2 linked regions of the Rubrivivax gelatinosus IL144 genome follow. Each later gene encodes a partner of the first gene's protein in a complex. Links are inferred from orthologs where the notes say so. Each region holds a gene or a part of one and is shown on either strand. Other genes may lie near its edges. The genes, in order: RGE_RS16520 and uvrB.

Evidence for each region.
Region 2: the proteins of RGE_RS16520 (region 1) and uvrB are in contact, whole or in part, in a crystal structure (PDB 7EGT), measured with the Thermus thermophilus proteins. The link is inferred for Rubrivivax gelatinosus IL144 from one-to-one orthologs. Residues at the interface, in WP_096412145.1 of Thermus thermophilus: His654, Arg656, Phe657, Gln666, Asp668, Glu669, Lys680, Arg681, Leu682, Ser683, Lys685, Tyr686, Ala687; in WP_096411307.1 of Thermus thermophilus: Glu23, Leu25, Arg26, Asp27, Gly28, Glu29, Arg30, Phe31, Arg55, Glu326, Asp327, Phe328, Glu379, Ser382, Gln383, His398, Gly400, Arg401.

Annotation. Positions count from the first base shown.
Region 1 is NC_017075.1:3,618,242-3,624,043, reverse strand. Bases 1,761-4,796 are described here. They hold RGE_RS16520 (UvrD-helicase domain-containing protein), read left to right. Parts: upstream 1,761-2,119; coding sequence 2,120-4,474; downstream 4,475-4,796. Other genes in these bases: RGE_RS16515 (BPSS1780 family membrane protein), read right to left, coding at 4,500-4,796; RGE_RS16525 (PAS domain-containing protein), read left to right, coding at 1,761-2,110. Also shown: more of RGE_RS16525, read left to right, coding at 1-1,760; more of RGE_RS16515, read right to left, coding at 4,797-5,318; RGE_RS16510 (homoserine kinase), read right to left, coding at 5,329-5,802. UniProt on the Escherichia coli protein: A helicase with DNA-dependent ATPase activity. Unwinds DNA duplexes with 3'-5' polarity. Translocates on single-stranded DNA with 3'-5' polarity. Initiates unwinding more efficiently from a nicked substrate than double-stranded DNA.
Region 2 is NC_017075.1:1,578,203-1,583,894, forward strand. The notes cover bases 998-3,923. They hold uvrB (excinuclease ABC subunit UvrB), read left to right. Parts: upstream 998-1,367; coding sequence 1,368-3,479; downstream 3,480-3,923. Other genes in these bases: RGE_RS07555 (amino acid aminotransferase), read right to left, coding at 998-1,253; RGE_RS07565 (low molecular weight protein-tyrosine-phosphatase), read left to right, coding at 3,476-3,923. Outside these bases: more of RGE_RS07555, read right to left, coding at 51-997; more of RGE_RS07565, read left to right, coding at 3,924-3,967; Fe-S cluster assembly transcriptional regulator IscR, read left to right, coding at 4,082-4,615; RGE_RS07575 (IscS subfamily cysteine desulfurase), read left to right, coding at 4,621-5,692. UniProt on the Escherichia coli protein: The UvrABC repair system catalyzes the recognition and processing of DNA lesions. A damage recognition complex composed of 2 UvrA and 2 UvrB subunits scans DNA for abnormalities.

The sequences.
Region 1 (5,802 bases):
CACCGGCCGCATCGTCGAGCTGGCCAACGACACCGCGCTGCTGGCGCGCGACGGCCGGCGCCTGTTCATCGAGGACAGCGCCGCGCCGATCCCGGGCGACGACGGCGACATCGCCGGCGTCGTGCTGGTCTTCAGCGACGTCACCGAGCGCTACGTCGCGCGCCAGGCGCTGCGCGAGCGCGAGCGGCTGCTGGCCGGCATCACCGACGCCTTGCCGGGCCCGGTGGCCCGGCTGGACCTGCAAGGGCGCTACCGCTTCGCCAGCGCCGCCTACCGCGAGTGGTTCGGGCTGGACCCTGCGACCGTCGTCGGGCGCACGATCAGCGAGGTGCTGGGCGAGCCGCTGCACCAGCTCGGCCTGCCGTATCTGCGCCGCGTGCGCAACGGCGAGGTCGTGCGTTTCGACCTGCCGCTGAAGACCACCGACGGCGTGCAGCGCCACGCCTTCGTGACGCTGCTGCCCGACCGCGACGCCGAGGGCCGCGTCGTCGGCCATTTCGCGGTCACCTTCGACATCGGCGAGCTCAAGCGCACCGAGGAGGCGCTGCGCGCCAGCGAGCGCCGCCTGCGCGTGCTGCTGGACAACCTGATGACCGGGGTCGTCGTGCACGAGCCCGACCTGTCGGTGCGCGAAGCCAACGCCGCGGCGCTGCAGATGCTCGGCGCCGCGAACCTGCAGGCCCTGCTGGCACGCAGCGCCGAGGACTGGGAGGTCGTCGACGAACACGGCCAGCCGCTGGCCCAGGACGAGCTGCCGGCGATGCGCGCGCGGCGCGGCGGACGGCGCATCGCCGACATCGTGCTCGGCCTGCGCCGCCCCGACGGCCGCCAGCTCTGGGCGCTGTGCAACGCCGTGCCGCTGCACGACGGCGACGGCCGGCTCGAGTCGATCGTCGTCGCCTTCGCCGACATCACCGCGCGGCGCGAGGCCGAGCGCCTGGAGCGCCGGCTGCGCGACACGCAGAAGATGGAGGCCATCGGCACGCTGGCCGGCGGCATCGCGCACGACTTCAACAACATCCTCGCCGGCATCCTCGGCCGGCTGACGCTGGCGCGCGAGGACGCGGCCGCCTCGCGCCCGGTGCACGAGCACCTGGACCAGGCGATGCAGGCCGGCCTGCGCGCGGTGGCGCTGGTGCGCAAGATCCTCGAGTTCAGCCGCGGCGAGACCGGCGCGATGACGACCCAGCCGGCGGCGCCGGTGGTCGAGGAGACGCTGGGCATGCTGCGCGCGATGGTGCCGCCGGGCGTGCAGCTGCTGGCCGTGCTGCCGGCCGAACCGGTCGCCGTGCGCGTCGACGGCACCCAGCTGCAGCAGGTGCTGCTGAACCTGGCGACCAACGCCTGGCACGCGCTGCCGGTGACCGGCGGCCGCGTGGAAGTCGGGCTCGAGCGCCTCGATGCCACGCAGGTGCGGGCGCTGGGCGAGCCGGCGCTGGCCGAGGGGCCTGTCGCCCACCTCTGGGTGCGCGACGACGGCCACGGCATCGCGCCCGAGGTCATGTCGCGCATCTTCGAGCCCTTCTACACGACCAAGCCGGTGGGCAAGGGCACCGGGCTGGGCCTGTCGGTGGTGCACGGCATCGTGCAGGCGCATGGCGGCGCGATCCGCGTCGACAGCCGGCCCGGCCAGGGCAGCACCTTCCACGTCTACCTGCCGTCGCCCGAGGCGCCCGAGCCGGCACCACCGCCGGCGGCCGGCGAGACGGCGGCACCGCGGCCGGTGGCGTCGGGCGCGCACGTGCTGCTCGTCGACGACGACCCGATCGTCGCCGCGGTGCACGGCCAGCTGCTGCGCCGCGCCGGATACCGGGTGCAGGTCTGCGACTCGGGCCGCGAGGCGCTGGCGCTGCTGGAGCGCTCGCCGACCGCCTTCGACGCCGTCGTCACCGACCACAACATGCCCGACACCTCGGGCATCGAGCTGGCGCGCCGCATCGCCGAGGCGGCGCCGCGGCTGCCGGTGCTGCTGTGCTCGGGTTTCGTCGACGACGCGCTGCACGCCCAGGCCGCGGCGGTCGGCGTGCGCGTCGTCGTGCCCAAGGAGGACGCCTACGAACGCCTGGCGCCGGCGCTGGCCGCGGTGCTGGCCGAAGGGGGCGGCTCCTAGAATCCCGGGATGCATCTCCAAGACGCGCAGCTGCTGCGCAACCTGAATCCCGAACAGCTCGCCGCCGTCACGCTGCCGGCCGAACCGGCGCTGATCCTTGCCGGTGCCGGCTCCGGCAAGACGCGCGTGCTGACCACGCGCATCGCCTGGCTGCTGGCCACCAACCAGGTCTCGCCGGGCGGCGTGCTCGCCGTCACCTTCACCAACAAGGCCGCCAAGGAGATGCTGACGCGGCTGGGCACGATGCTGCCGTTTGCCGTGCGCGGCATGTGGATCGGCACCTTCCACGGCCTGTGCAACCGCCTGCTGCGCGCGCACTGGAAGGCCGCAGGGCTGCCGCAGAGCTTCCAGATCCTCGACAGCGCCGACCAGCTCTCGGCCGTCAAGCGTGTCGTCAAGGCGATGAACCTCGACGAGGAGCGCTTCGTGCCCAAGCAGGTGGCGTGGTTCATCGCCGGGCAGAAGGAAGAGGGCCGCCGGCCGGCCGCCGTCGAGGCCTTCGACGAGCACACGCGCAAGCTCGTGCAGGTCTACGAGGCCTACGAGGAGCAGTGCCGGCGTGAAGGCGTGGTCGATTTCGCCGAGCTGATGCTGCGCAGCTACGAGCTGCTGCGCGACGACGACGCGCTGCGCGAGCACTACCGCCGCCGCTTCGGCCATGTGCTCGTCGACGAGTTCCAGGACACCAACCGGCTGCAGTACGCCTGGCTGAAGATGTTCGCGCCGCCGGGCGCCCAGGGCCAGGGCGTGTTCGCCGTCGGCGACGACGACCAGAGCATCTACGCCTTCCGCGGCGCGCGCGTCGGCAACATGGCCGACTTCGAGCGCGAGTACCGCGTCAAGAGCGTCATCAAGCTCGAGCAGAACTACCGCTCGTTCGGCAACATCCTCGACGCCGCCAACGCGCTGATCGCGCACAACTCGCAGCGCCTGGGCAAGAACCTGCGCACCGACGCCGGCCCCGGCGAGCCGATCCGCGTGCAGGAGGCGCCCAGCGACTACGCCGAGGCCCAGTGGCTGCTGGAGGAAGCGCGCGAGCTGCACCGCGGCGGCCTGGCGCGCAGCGAGATCGCCGTGCTCTACCGCAGCAACGCGCAGAGCCGGGTCATCGAGAGCGCGCTGTTCAACGCCGGCATTCCGTACCGCGTCTACGGCGGCCTGCGCTTCTTCGAGCGCGCCGAGGTCAAGCACGCGCTGGCCTATCTGCGGCTGCTGGAGAACCTCGACGACGACACCAGCTTCCTGCGCGTCGTGAACTTCCCGGCGCGCGGCATCGGCGCGCGTTCGATCGAGCAGCTGCAGGACGCGGCGCGCGCCAGCGGCCGCAGCCTGGCGCAGAGCGTCGGCGCGGTGCCGGGCAAGGCCGGCATCAACCTGCAGGGCTTCGTGCACAAGCTCGACGCGATGCGCAGCGCCACCCAGGGGCTGACGCTGCGCGAGATCATCGAGCACGTCGTGCACGAGAGCGGGCTGCTGGACTTCTACCGCACCGAGAAGGAAGGCCAGGACCGCATCGAGAACCTGCAGGAACTGGTCAACGCCGCCGAGAGCTTCGTGACCCAGGAAGGTTTCGGCAAGGACGCGGTGGCGCTGCCGCTGGACGAGCACGGCCCCGGCACGCTGGCCGGCGGCGGCGAGGCGCCGCTGCCCGCGCCCGACGCCGAGACCGGCGAGATCGTCTCGCCGCTGGCGGCCTTCCTGACGCACGCCTCGCTGGAGGCCGGCGACAACCAGGCCCAGGCCGGCACCGACGCCGTGCAGCTGATGACGGTGCACTCGGCCAAGGGGCTGGAGTTCGACGCCGTGTTCATCACCGGCATCGAGGAAGGCCTGTTCCCGCACGAGCAGTCGCTGTCCGACGCCGACGGCGTCGAGGAGGAGCGGCGGCTGATGTACGTCGCGATCACGCGCGCCAGGAAGCGCCTGTACCTGAGCTTCAGCCAGACGCGCATGCTGCACGGCCAGACGCGCTACAACGTCAAGAGCCGCTTCTTCGACGAGCTGCCCGAAGGCGCGCTGAAGTGGCTGACGCCGCGCCAGCAGGGCTTCGGCTCGGGCTACGCGCGCGAGTACCGCCAGGCCTGGGACCGCGGCCAGGGGCTGTCGGGCATCGTCGGCGCCGGGCGCGTCGAGCGCGCCGAGCCCTGGCAGCAGCCGGTGCCGTTCACGCCCAAGGCGCCGCCCGCGCCGGCCGGCCAGGCGCCGCTGCGCACCGGCCAGGCGGTGTTCCACACCAAGTTCGGCGAGGGCGTGGTCGTCACGCTCGAAGGCAGCGGCGAGGACGCCCGCGCCCAGGTGCGCTTCGGCCGCCACGGCGTCAAGTGGCTGCTGCTGGCGATGGCCAAGCTGACGCCGATCGAGTGACCGGCAGGGTGCCGGCGGGGCGGTCTCAGACCGGCTCGACCGGCGGCCGCACCGCGTCGGCGCCGCCGAAGCTGTCGTTGAAGGTGAACAGCAGCGAGACGTAGAACACGGTCGAGAACAGCAGGCCGGCCGGCAGCGCCAGCATCGAGGCCGCGCTGTGCGCGCCGAGCAGCGAGAAGACCAGCGCCGCGACGATGCCGAAGACCGTCGCGACGACGAACCAGGCCAGGCCGTAGACGAGGAACGCGCCCTTGCAGCGCCAGACCGCCAGCGTGCTGGAGAACAGCGACTGCGCGACGCCCTGGCGGCCCCAGTGCACCAGTGCCGGCGCGTGCCAGAACGGCACCGACAGCAGCGAGCCCAGCACCAGGCCGAGGAAGGCCGCGGCGGTGACGCCGGGTTCGTCCATCAGCGCGTCCAGTTCCTCCTGCGGCACGTTGCCCTGGGCCATCAGCGCCTGCAGGCGCTGCATCGCGCCGCCGGAGACCAGGTCGCAGGCGACGAGGATGCCGATCGCGCACAGCCCGTACAGCGCGCACAGCACCAGCAGCGAGGTGCGGCGCTTGGCGTCGCCCTTCAGCGGCTCGATGAACTGCGCCGGCGTCACCGGCCCGCCGAGCAGCGCCGACTGCGACGCGACCATGAAGCCCAGCGACAGCATCGGCAGCGACATCATCTGCAGCACGCCGCCGAGGATGGGCACCAGCGACACCGCGAGCGCGGCGAACAGGAACACGGCGAACAGCGCCGTGAAGGCCAGCGGGCGGCGGGCGTAGAGCGCGAAGGCGTCGCGCAGCCAGCGCGCGCCGCGCGCCGGTTCCACCGTCTTCAGTTGCAGCGGCATGCTGGGGGACTCAGGGGCTGGGCGTGGCCGGCGGGTGCCACGGGTTGTCGATGCGGTCGCGCAGCAGGCGTTCGAAATGCGCCGGGTCCTTGGGCTGCAGCAGCGCGGCGTCCCGCGGCAGGTGCCAGTCGCGCAGCCGCGACAGCCAGAAGCGCAAGGCCGCGGCGCGCAGCAGGCCCGGCATCAGCCGGATCTCGGCGTGCGTGAGCGGGCGCACCGCCTGGTAGGCGGCCATGAAGGCGAGCGCACGTTCCTCGTCGAGGCTGGCGGTCGTCAGGTCGGCGCACCAGTCGTTGAGGCAGACGGCGATGTCGAACAGCAGCGTGTCGGTGCCGGCGAAGTAATAGTCGAAGAAGCCGCACAGGCGGTCCTCGCCGGCGGTCTCGTCGAACATCACGTTGTCGCGGAACAGGTCGGCGTGGATCGCGCCGCGCGGCAGCGAGCGTCCGGCGGCCGAGGCCGCGAGCTGTTGCTGGAAGGCGAG
Region 2 (5,692 bases), 2.0 Mb from region 1 along the record:
AACGCGGAAAACGCTCGGGTTCCGGCCGGTTGTCACCGGCCGGAGGGACTTCAGGCGACCTTGGCGATCGCCGCGGCGACGGCGTCGAGGTTCTTGCTGTTGAGCGCGGCGACGCAGATGCGGCCCGAATCGACGCCGTAGACGCCGAATTCGCTGCGCAGGCGCTGCATCTGCTCGGCCGACAGGCCCGAGTAGCTGAACATGCCCTTCTGGCGCGTGATGTAGGACAGGTCGCCCGGCACGCCGGCGGCGGCCAGCTTCTCGACCAGCGAGGCGCGCATCGCGCGGATGCGCAGCCGCATGCCGGCCAGCTCCTCTTCCCACTGCGCGCGCAGCGCCGGCGTCGTCAGCACGGTGGCCACGAGCTGGGCGCCGAAAGTCGGCGGGTTGGAGTAGTTGGTGCGGATGACGATCTTCAGCTGCGACAGCACGCGCGTGGTCTCGTCGCGGTCGGCGCAGACGACGCTGAGCGCGCCGACACGTTCGCCGTAGAGCGAGAAGCTCTTGGAGAACGAGGTCGAGACGAGGAACTGCAGGCCGCTGGCGACGAACTGGCCGATGACCGCGCCGTCCTCGGCGATGCCTTCGCCGAAGCCCTGGTAGGCCATGTCGAGGAAAGGCACGAGGCCGGCGGCCTGGCAGGCGGCGACGACTTCGGTCCACTGCGCCGGCGTCAGGTCGCAGCCGGTCGGGTTGTGGCAGCAGGCGTGCAGCACGACGATGGTGCCGGCCGGCGCGGCCTTCAGCGCGGCGAGCATGGCGTCGAAGCGGATGCCGCGCGTCGGCGCGTCGTAGTACGGGTAGGTCGAGACCTCGAAGCCGGCGTTGGTGAACAGCGCGCGGTGGTTTTCCCAGCTCGGGTCGCTGATCAGCACGCGTGCGCCCGGGTTCAGCTTCTTCAGCAGGTCGGCGCCGACCTTCAGCCCGCCGGTGCCGCCCAGCGCCTGCACGGTGGCCACACGGCCGGCCCGCAGCACCTCGCTGCCGGCGCCGAAGACGAGGCCCTGAACCGCCTTGTCGTAGGCGGCGATGCCGTCGATCGGCAGGTAGCCCTTGGGCTTGCTCGCTTCCAGCAGCTGCTTCTCGGCGGCGGCGACGCAGTCCAGCACCGGCAGCTTGCCGTTGTCGTCGAAGTAGACGCCGACACCCAGGTTCACCTTGGCCGGGTTCGGGTCGGCGGCGAACTGTTCGTTGAGACCGAGGATCGGGTCGCGCGGAGCCATCTGGACGGCGGCGAACACGGAGGCGGACATGGCGGTTTCCTGAGGAGTGGCGGGGGAGGAAAGCGGATCCGGCAGGGAGCCCGCGGCTGCGTTACCCTCTGCGGTTGCCCTCGAATTCTAGATGTCCGCCACCAGGTTTCCCCGATGACCGAAGACACCGACGTCGCGACGGAGCTCGCCCGGGGCGAGTTCGTCACATTTGCCGATTCCCCGTTCCAGCTCTTCCAGCCGTATCCGCCGGCCGGTGACCAGCCGGCCGCGATCGAGCAGCTCGTCGACGGCGTGGGCGACGGCCTCGCCTACCAGACGCTGCTCGGCGTCACCGGCTCGGGCAAGACCTTCACGATGGCCAACGTCATCGCCCGGCTGGGCCGGCCGGCGATCGTCTTCGCGCCGAACAAGACGCTGGCCGCGCAGCTGTACAGCGAGTTCCGCGAGTTCTTCCCGAAGAACGCCGTCGAGTACTTCGTCAGCTACTACGACTACTACCAGCCCGAGGCCTACGTGCCGCAGCGCGACCTGTTCATCGAGAAGGACAGCGCGATCAACGAGCACATCGAGCAGATGCGGCTGTCGGCGACCAAGAGCATCCTCGAGCGCCGCGACGTCATCGTCGTGGCCACCGTCAGCGCGATCTACGGCATCGGCAAGCCCGAGGACTACACGCAGATGCGGCTCATCGTGCGTGTCGGCGACAAGCTGGGCCAGCGCGACGTCATCGCGCGGCTGGTGTCGATGCAGTACACGCGCAACGAGGTCGAGTTCGGCCGCGGCACCTTCCGCGTGCGCGGCGACACGATCGACGTCTTCCCGGCTGAACACAGCGAGCTGGCGCTGCGCATCGAGCTCTTCGACGACGAGATCGAGTCGCTGGCATTGCTGGACCCGCTGACCGGCCGCGTGCGCCAGAAGGTGCCGCGGTTCGTCATCTACCCGTCGAGCCACTACGTGACGCCGCGCGAACAGGTGCTGCGCGCGGTCGACGGCATCAAGGCCGAGCTGCGCGAGCGCGTCGACTTCTTCGTCAAGAACGGCAAGCTCGTCGAGGCCCAGCGCGTCGAGCAGCGCACGCGCTTCGACGTCGAGATGCTGCAGGAGGTCGGGCACTGCAAGGGCATCGAGAACTACACCCGCCATCTGTCGGGCGCCGCGCCCGGCGAGCCGCCGTCGACGCTGGTGGACTACCTGCCGCGCGACGCGATCATGTTCCTCGACGAGAGCCACGTGCTGATCGGCCAGCTCGGCGGCATGTACAACGGCGACCGCGCGCGCAAGACGACGCTGGTGGAGTACGGTTTCCGCCTGCCCAGCGCGCTGGACAACCGGCCGCTGCGCTTCGAGGAGTTCGAGCGCCGCATGCGCCAGGCGGTGTTCGTCACCGCGACGCCGGCCGACTACGAGAAGACGCATTCCGGCCAGGTCGTCGAGCAGGTGGTGCGCCCGACCGGCCTCGTCGACCCCGAGGTCGAGGTGCGCCCGGCCTCGACCCAGGTCGACGACGTGCTGCAGGAGATCCGCGAGCGGGTCGACGTCAACGAGCGCGTGCTGATCACGACGCTGACCAAGCGCATGGCCGAGCAGCTCACCGACTACCTGTCGGACAACGGCGTCAAGGTGCGCTACCTGCACAGCGACATCGACACCGTCGAACGTGTCGAGATCCTGCGCGACCTGCGGCTGGGCTCGTTCGACGTGCTGGTCGGCATCAACCTGCTGCGCGAAGGCCTGGACCTGCCCGAGGTGAGCCTGGTGGCCATCCTCGACGCCGACAAGGAAGGTTTTTTGCGCGCCGAACGCAGCCTGATCCAGACCATCGGCCGCGCGGCGCGCAACGCGCGCGGCAAGGCCATCCTCTATGCCGACAGGATCACCGAGTCGATGCGCCGCGCGATCGACGAGACCGAGCGCCGGCGCGCCAAGCAGATCGCGCACAACGAGGCGATGGGCATCGTGCCGCGCACCGTCAACAAGAAGATCCGCGACCTGATCGACGGCGTCGTCAGCGACAAGACGGCCAAGGACGAGGTCCAGGCGGCGCAGGCCGCGGCCGAGGTCGAGGCGATGTCCGAGAAGGATCTGGGCAAGCGCATCAAGGCGCTGGAGAAACAGATGCTCGAACACGCGCGCAACCTCGAGTTCGAGAAGGCGGCGCGCGTGCGCGACCAGCTCGCGCTGCTGCGCGAGCAGGCGTTCGGCTCGGGAGGCCATGACGTCAACGTGGTTCCGCTTGACGCGGCGCGCGGAGGCGCTCGATGAACGCGTCGCCGAGCAGCATCTTGTTGATCTGCATGGGAAACATATGCCGCTCGCCGAGCGCCGAAGGCGTGCTGCGCGCCAAGCTCGAGGCTGCCGGACTGGGGCGGCAGGTGCGGGTCGACTCCGCCGGAACGCTCGGATATCACGCCGGTGAGGCGCCGGACCCACGCGCTGTTCGCCACGCGGCCGCGCGGGGTTACGATCTCACCCGGCTGCGGGCCCGGAAGGTCGAGCGCGAGGACTTCTCGCGATTCGACTGGATCCTCGGGATGGACGAGGACAACCTGGCCCGGCTGAGGCAGATCGCGCCCGACGACGCCCGCGCCGACCTCGGGTTGCTCATGGATCACGCCCTGCGCCATGCAGGCGTGCGCGAGGTGCCCGACCCCTATTACGGGTCGGCGGCAGGGTTCGAACGTGTGCTCGACCTGATCGAGGACGCGTGTGACGGGATCGTGGCCCGCCTGCTGCGCGCGCAGTCGACGTGACGGCGCCGCAAAGCTTGACCAAATTGGTTGGTCTCAGCTATACTTGAGCAATCTAGTCGGGATCGCTCTACGGGGAAACCCGCGGTCGCCGACGCCTTCCGTAAGGAGACATCCATGAGACTGACCACCAAAGGCCGCTTCGCCGTCACCGCGATGATCGACCTCGCGCTGCGCTCGCACAGCGGCCCGGTGGCGCTGGCAGCCATCAGCCAGCGGCAGCAGATTTCGCTGTCCTACCTGGAGCAGCTGTTCGGCAAGCTGCGCCGCCACGAACTCGTGGAGAGCACGCGCGGCCCGGGCGGCGGCTACTCGCTGGGCCGTCCGGCCGACGAGATCACCGTCGCCGACATCATCGTCGCCGTCGACGAGCCGATCGACGCCACCGGCTGCGGCGGCAAGGAAAACTGCCACGGCGAAGACGGCGGCCGCTGCATGACGCACGACCTCTGGGCGAGCCTGAACAACAAGATGATCGAGTACCTCGACTCGATCTCGCTGAAGAAGCTCGTCGACGAGCAGATCGCCAAGGGCGTCTCGGTCGAGGAAGCGCCGATCAAGCGCGCGATCTCCTCGCAGCCGGTCGTCAAGCCGATCAAGGTCACCGCGCCGAACTCGGTCTTCGCGTTCGGCAGTTCCTTCACCAAGTAAGCGACATGACTCCGCATTTCCCGATCTACATGGATTACGGCGCGACGACGCCGGTGGACCCGCGCGTCGTCGACGTGATGATCCCGTGGCTGCGCGAACACTTCGGCAACCCGGCGTCTCGCAGTCACGCCTGGGGCTGGGAAGCGGAAGAGGCGGTGGAGAAGGCGCGTGCCCAGGTCGCTTCGCTGATCAAGGCCGACCCGCGCGAGATCGTCTGGACCTCGGGTGCCACCGAGAGCAACAACCTCGCGATCAAGGGCGCGGCGCACTTCTACGCCTCGCGCGGCAAGCACCTGATCACCGTGAAGACCGAGCACAAGGCGGTGCTCGACACGATGCGCGAGCTGGAGCGCCAGGGCTTCGAGGTGACCTATCTCGACGTGCGCGAGGACGGCCTGCTCGACCTGGAGCGCTTCAAGGCGGCGCTGCGTCCGGACACGATCCTCGTGTCGGTCATGTTCGTGAACAACGAGATCGGCGTGATCCAGGACATCCCGGAGATCGGCCGCATCTGCCGCGAGCGCGGGATCATCTTCCACGTCGATGCCGCGCAGGCCACCGGCAAGGTCGCCATCGACATGGGCACGCTGCCGGTCGACCTGATGAGCCTGGCCTCGCACAAGACCTACGGTCCCAAGGGCATCGGCGCGCTGTACGTGCGCCGCAAGCCGCGCGTGCGCCTGGAAGCCCAGATGCACGGCGGCGGCCACGAGCGCGGCATGCGCTCGGGCACGCTGCCGACGCACCAGATCGTCGGCATGGGCGAGGCCTTCGCGATCGCCGAGGCCGAGATGGGCACCGAGAGCGAGCGCATCCGCATGCTGCAGAAGCGGCTGCTGGACGGCATCGCCGACATCGAGCAGGTCTTCATCAACGGCGACCTCGAGCGCCGCGTGCCGCACAACGTCAACGCCAGCTTCAACTTCGTCGAGGGCGAGTCGCTGATCATGGGCATCAAGGGCATCGCCGTGTCCTCGGGCTCGGCCTGCACCTCGGCGAGCCTGGAGCCCAGCTACGTGCTGCGCGCGCTCGGCCGCAGCGACGAGCTGGCGCACTCCAGCCTGCGCATGACGATCG